Gloeobacter violaceus PCC 7421: one gene and its partner. The protein of the gene in region 1 interacts with the protein of each later gene in a pairwise test. Links are inferred from orthologs where the notes say so. Each region holds a gene or a part of one and is shown on either strand. Other genes may lie near its edges.

The links.
Region 2: the proteins of ligA (region 1) and leuS interact in binary tests that used the Escherichia coli proteins (3 or more experiments, as listed by UniProt). The link is inferred for Gloeobacter violaceus PCC 7421 from one-to-one orthologs.

Annotation. Positions count from the first base shown.
Region 1 is NC_005125.1:775,253-778,500, reverse strand. What follows is about bases 186-3,119. They hold ligA (NAD-dependent DNA ligase LigA), read right to left. Parts: upstream 2,689-3,119; coding sequence 682-2,688; downstream 186-681. Other genes in these bases: GLL_RS03785 (Uma2 family endonuclease), read left to right, coding at 2,863-3,119; GLL_RS03795 (DUF1361 domain-containing protein), read right to left, coding at 186-594. In the rest of the region: more of GLL_RS03795, read right to left, coding at 1-185; more of GLL_RS03785, read left to right, coding at 3,120-3,248. UniProt on the Escherichia coli protein: DNA ligase that catalyzes the formation of phosphodiester linkages between 5'-phosphoryl and 3'-hydroxyl groups in double-stranded DNA using NAD as a coenzyme and as the energy source for the reaction.
Region 2 is NC_005125.1:4,276,447-4,279,918, forward strand. Bases 212-3,369 are described here. They hold leuS (leucine--tRNA ligase), read right to left. Parts: upstream 2,984-3,369; coding sequence 440-2,983; downstream 212-439. Other genes in these bases: GLL_RS21020 (Uma2 family endonuclease), read right to left, coding at 212-419; GLL_RS21030 (cytochrome b/b6 domain-containing protein), read left to right, coding at 3,339-3,369. Also shown: more of GLL_RS21020, read right to left, coding at 1-211; more of GLL_RS21030, read left to right, coding at 3,370-3,472.

The DNA of each region.
Region 1 (3,248 bases):
CAGGCTCACGACCTTGAGCAAGTAGTAAAGCCCCGCCACCACGGCAAAGCTGATCCCCATTACCAGTAGCGGCTCTTTGTCGATGAGATCGTTGAACAGGTCATCCACGATGGCGTCGGGCTGGGTGATGATGTCCCAGCTGTTGAAGCGCTGGAAGCGGCCCAGGTAGATGCCCACTGCACTGAGGGCGTGGATGGCCAGTTCAACCGGCAGAATGAACCGGGCCAAACCCTGCCGCCGCAGGTAGCGGCCCATCAGGACCAGCGACAGTACATAAGCTTCAAATCCCCCCAGGATAAATAACAAGTACTGGGGAATGAGCGCCAAAGTGATCACCCACGCGGAGTAACCTCGGCCGCGGATCTGCTCGATAAGGTGAATGACGTCGGTAAGAACATAGGGGGCGTTGGGCAAAAAGGCGAGCCAGACCGCCGCCACCCCCCACCATAGCGGTGAGCGCCGCCGCTTCGGATCGAACAGCCAGAAACTCAACGCCAGGGGCACCAGCGCCAGAAAGAGGTTCCATCCCATCCAGCGCAGGTTTCTGCTGAGGGCGGCCAGGGCTTCTGCGGCCCAGTAAAGCAATTGCTTCATGTCGATTGTGGAGCCGGAACGGGAGGCACGCTCGGCATCTTCTCAGCATACCGACAGCGGGCGGTTCCCAGACGTCGTCAACTAGGATCACGGCATCTCACGCGTCTCGATGAGCGCCCGCAATTGCTCCTCATCCAGGACGGCCACCTTCAGATCCTGGGCACGGGCGAGTTTGGAGCCGGCTTTTTCACCCGCCACCACGTAGCTGGTACGGCTGCTCACCGAACTGGTCACCTTGCCGCCGTGGCTCTCGATGAGGGCGGTGCACTCCTCGCGCGACAGCGTCGGCAGCGTACCGGTGATCACGAAGGTGAGCCCCGCCAGGGCACTGCTCTGGGCGGCCCGCCCGCCGCCGGCCAGCTGTAGACCGTGGGCTTTGAGCCGTTCGAGCAGTGCGCGGTTTTCTGCTTGCGCGAACCACTCGACCACCGAGCGGGCCAACTCCTCTCCAAAGCCGTAGAGCGAAGCGATAGCAGCCAGGTCGGCTCGGGCGAGAGCATCGGCGCTTGCGAAAGCGCGGGCCAACTCCACCGAGACGCTCGCACCGATGTGGCGCAGCCCCAGGCCATAGAGCACCCGGCTCCAGGGCTGGCGGTGCGAGCGGTCCAGTTGCTCGACAATCTTGGCGGCCGAACGGGCGCCCAGACGCTCCAGGCCCGCCAGTTGCTCTGCGCTCAGTTCGTACAGATCCGCCACCGTATGGACCAGGCCGAGGCTTACCAGCCTGGCGATGAGCTTGTCGCCGATGCCGTCGATTTCGAGGGCCGCGCACCAGTGGCCGAGCTTCCCCCGGATGAGCGCCGGGCACCGGGGGTTTGGACAGCGCACCGCCGCCTCGCCCGGGGCGCGCACTACCGCCGTGCCGCACTCCGGACAGGTCTGGGGAAAAACGTAGGGCACGGCTTCGGGCGGGCGCAATTCGCCGATCACCCGTACCACCTCCGGGATAATCTCGCCCGCCTTGCGAATAATTACGGTGTCTCCGACCCGCACATCGAGAGACTCGATACGATCCTGGTTGTGCAAGGTCGCCCGGCTGACCGTCGTCCCTGCCACCGCCACCGGCTGCAGTTCGGCCACCGGCGTGAGCGCCCCGGTGCGCCCGACCTGGACGGCAATCGCTTCGACGACGGTGCTTTTTTCTTCGGCAGGGTACTTGAAGGCAATCGCCCAGCGCGGAAATTTGCTGGTGAAACCCACCTCCCGCTGATGGTCAAAGGCATTGACTTTGACCACCACGCCGTCGGTGTCGTAGGGCAACTCGTGGCGGTGGTTCTCCCAGTGCTCACAAAACGTCCGCACCTCGGCCAGATCCCGGCACAGACTGCGGTGGGGGTTGACCCGAAAGCCGTGGCTTTCGAGTTCTGCGAGCGCTTCCCACTGGCTTTCGGCGCGGCCGTAGTGGGCGGTGTAGGCAAAAAAGCCCAGGCGGCGCGAGGCCACCACCCGCGAATCGAGTTGTCTGAGGGTGCCGGCGCAGGCGTTTCGCGGGTTGGCGAACAGTTTTTCACCGGCCGCCTGGCGCTCCTGGTTGATGCGCTCAAATTCGTCGCGGGGTATGAACGCCTCGCCGCGCACCTCCAGCACCGCCGGTACCTCGCCCCCCAGCAGCTTGAGAGGAATCGCCCGGATCGTGCGCAGGTTCTGGGTAATTTCTTCACCCTCGACGCCGTCGCCGCGGGTGGCGCCGCGCACCAGCACTCCGTCCTCGTAACTCAAGGCAGTGGCAGATCCGTCGATTTTCAGTTCGCAGATAAACTCCAGACCCGGGCCGATTGCACGCAGCAGCCTTTCGCCCCATTTTTCGAGTTCCGCCTGGCTGAAGGCGTTCTCGAGGGAGAACATCGGCACCCGGTGGGTGACACTCACAAAGGCCGAGGCGGGGCGCTCCCCGACGCGCCGGGTGGGTGAATCGGGGCTGACAAGCTCCGGATAACGGCTTTCGAGGTCGACCAGTTCGCGGTAGTGCTGGTCGTAGATGGCGTCGCTCACCTCGGGAGCATCCAGCACATAATAGGCGTAGCCCCACCGGTGCAAAAGCGCGCGCAACGTCCGGGTGTGCTCCTCGATCTCGGGGGGGACGGTTGTGGACATCAGGTTACCTCGCGCGGGCCTTTCCAGATTTTACGCGCCCGGGGTTGTGGGGAGCCTTCCCCGGATGTCGCGCTTAGAGATATCTTTTCGGTGTGCCTGGGAATGCTTTGGTTGGGAAGCATCGACCCCGAAGCGGGAATCGGTAAGATCAAAAGCATCGAGAGGCGAATTGTTATGCCCGAATTCACCACCACAGATCTTTCTCGTCCTACTGACTTTCCAGCGGAGATCGCCCTTCCTCCCGCCGATTTATGGAGCGACGAGCCTCCCATGGAAAGCGACCGGCACCGCAAGCAGATGGATCTGCTCATTCGCTCGCTCGAATCCGGGTGGCAGTCCCGGCAGGATTTTTATGCCACCGGCAATCTGACGATTTACTTCAGCCCACACCAGAGCAAATCGGAGGATTTTCGCGGTCCCGACTTTTTTGTGGTGCTGGGCACCGAGCGCCGGGACCGCCGAAGCTGGATTGTCTGGCACGAGGACGGCAAATACCCCAATGTGATCGTCGAGTTGCTGTCCGCTTCGACCGCCGCCGTTGATCGCGGTCTCAAAAAGCA
Region 2 (3,472 bases), 3.5 Mb from region 1 along the record:
ACCCGCTGCTGATCGGGATCGACAAGAATACCCACCCGGGCCCCCAACTCCAGGTAAGACTGCAACTTGTCCACCAACGGGCGGAGGCGGTCGGTGCTCGATTTGACCTCTACCACCAGATCCGGTACCACCGGCGCGTAGGTGCGAGGCACACGTCTGAGCCGCTCCCGCGAGACGAAGGACACATCTGGGGCCGTTAGATCGCCGTTGGGAGGGCGAAAGCCGGAATTGGAGTCGAAAACAAAGCCCAGTTTGCGGGGCCGCACCCAGTTGCGCAACTGCGCCGAGAATTCGACACCGATGAGTCCCGAGGTCGCGTCCGCAGGGCTCATAATCGTAATCGCCCCGTCGCGCAATTCAATTTTGTGGTCCGGGTAAAGGCTCTGGAGCTTTTCGACATCTGCAACAGTCATCGTCATCGGCCTGCTTCCTGCAAAGATTAGCCCACCACCAGATTGATCAGCCGTCCCGGCACGACGATCACCTTCTTGATCGCCTTGCCGTCGGTGTGGCGGCGCACCGCTTCGCTTGCCAGGGCAAGTTCCTGCAATTCACCCTCGCTGGCGGCAGCGGGTACCTGAATATCGTCGCGCTTCTTGCCGTTCACCTGGATCACCAGGACGATCGTCTCTTCGACCAGGGCGGATTCGTCGAGGGCGGGCCAGTCCGAAGTGTGAATATCCCCCGCTTCACCCAGAGCCTGCCACAGCTCGGCGCCGATGTGGGGCGCAAAAGGAGCCAGCAGCTTCACGATCACGTAGACGCCTTCTTTGTAGGCGGGCGATTGGCCGCTCGGGTAGTCGGCCATGGCGTTGTTGAGCTTCATCAACGCGGCGATGGCGGTGTTGAACTTGTACTGTTCGATGTCGCCTCCCACTTGCTGAATAGCCCGGTGCACCTCCCGGCGCAAATCGCGCTCCTGGGCTTCGCCGACGGGTCTATCCGGCTTCTCGCCGCTCACAAACTCGTACACCGTCCGCCACACCCGGCCCAAAAAACTGTACTGGCCGCGCACATCGGCGTCGGACCACTCCAATTCTTTCTCCGGGGGTGCCTTGAAAAGCACGAACAAGCGGGCGGTGTCGGCCCCGTACTCGGAGCGCACCGTGAGCGGGTCGATGCCGTTGTACTTGGACTTGGACATCTTCTCCATCGCGCACACCAGGGGCGTGCCATCCGGCCGGGCAAAAAATGCGCCGCCGCGCTCCTCCACCTGGTCGGGCGGATAGTACTTTTTGGTGGCCGGGTCCACGAAGGCATTGCTCAGCACCATGCCCTGGGTGAGCAGGCGCTTGAACGGCTCGTCGAAACTCAGCAATCCCCGATCGCGCAGAACTTTGGTGAAAAACCGCGAATAGAGCAGGTGCAAAATCGCGTGCTCGATGCCGCCCACGTACTGGTCCACCGGCAGCCAGTAGTCCACCGCCTCGCGCGAAAAGGGCTCGGCCCCGTTACGGGCGTCGGCAAAGCGCAAAAAATACCACGACGAATCGATAAACGTGTCCATCGTGTCGGTCTCGCGCCGCGCCGGGGCGCCGCACTGCGGGCAATCGACACAGATCCAGCCTTCGAGCTTGGCCAGGGGCGAGGGGCCGCGACCACTAAATTCGACATCTCCGGGCAATGCGACCGGCAATTGCTCGTCAGGGACCGGCACCACACCGCACTCGGGGCAGTAGACCATCGGAATCGGGCAGCCCCAGTAGCGCTGGCGCGAGATGAGCCAGTCGCGCAGCCGGTACTGCACGCGGCCTTTGCCCCAGCCCTGCTGCTCGGCGTATTCGACGATCTTGAGCTTGCCTGTGGGTGAATCGAGGCCGTTGAAGGGACCGGAATTTACCAGCACGCCCACCTCCGTGTAAGCCGCCCGCAGCGGTTCTGTGAGCGAGCCGTCCGGGGCCTGCACGACCAGGCGGATGGGAAGTTCGTATTGGCTTGCAAAGACAAAGTCGCGCTCGTCGTGGCCGGGCACGCCCATCACCGCACCGGTGCCGTACTCAAAGAGCACATAATCGGCGATCCAGACCGGCACCGCCTGGCCGGTAAACGGATTGAGGGCCACAGCCCCGGTAGACACCCCCTGCTTGGGCCGGTCTTCGCTCACCCGCTCGATTTCACTCTCGCTCTGGACCTGGGCCACAAAAGCCCGCACCGCCTCGCGCCGCTCGGGTGCCGTGATGCGCTCCACCAGCGGGTGCTCCGGGGCGAGCACCAGATAGGTGACGCCGTAGACCGTATCCGGCCGGGTGGTGAACACGCGAATCCCCTCGGGCTCCCCGTTAATCGGAAAACACAGTTCTGCTCCCACCGACTTGCCGATCCAGTTTTCCTGCATGACCCGCACCCGCTCGGGCCAATCCCCGAGCGTACCCAGCGCCTGCAGCAACTCCTCGGCGTAGTCGGTGATCTTCAGATACCACTGCTCCAACGGCCGCTTCTCTACCAGTGCTCCCGAGCGCCAGGAGCGGCCCTCCGCATCGACCTGCTCGTTGGCGAGCACCGTCTGATCGACCGGATCCCAGTTGACGACGCCCGCTTTGCGGTAGGCGAGTCCTGCCTTCCAGAATTCAAGAAACAATTTCTGGGTCCAGCGGTAGTACGCAGGTGAACAGGTGGCCACTTCCCGCTCCCAGGCGTAGGCAAAGCCCAGGCGCTTGAGTTGCTCACGCATCTGGGCGATGTTTTGCTCGGTCCACTGGGCCGGGTGGATGCCCCGGTCGATGGCGGCATTTTCGGCGGGCAGCCCAAAGGCGTCCCAACCGATCGGGTGCAGCACGTTGAAGCCGCGCATGCGCTTGTAGCGGCTGATCACATCGGTAATCGAGTAGTTGCGCACATGGCCCATGTGCAGCGCGCCGGAGGGATACGGAAACATCGAGAGCGCATAAAATTTGGGCCGCCCATCCATTGCAAGGTGCGGCGCCTCCTCCCACTGCTTTTGCCGGCGCGGTTCGATTGCGTGGGGGTTGTAGCGCGTTTCCATGGGTGCTTTGTGCCTCGATGCTGCCATTTTTCCCATTATCATCCTCCAGCGCGTCCAGCTACTTAATGCAATTCTCAAGCCTGCCTTGAACTTTGCCCGAGCGGTCCCTGCCTAAAGTGCTGATTGTGATTTCGCCGCTTTGAAAAAAGCTGCGGAATGTGATTATTTGTCTATATGCGCTCATTTTCTCGCCTGGGTGGCGTGGAGCTGCCGAACTTTCGGGAGGGAGATGCCCTCCATTTTATCAAGGCGAAGGACAGTCTATGCAATTTGCATTAGGTACATTCGTCAGCGGCTGATAGACTGTAACGAGTAAGAAAGCCTCCAGTCATTCAGATTACTTGCCTCGATACTCATGAAACAATTGCAACCCTATCAGCCGCTGCTTTTGCGCATTCTTCACGCATTAACCGGCTTCTTTGTCGTGGGAGCGATTATAACTGCTTTCTGGACCTACGACACCTACGACGGCAGGTGGGGAAGGGTGCC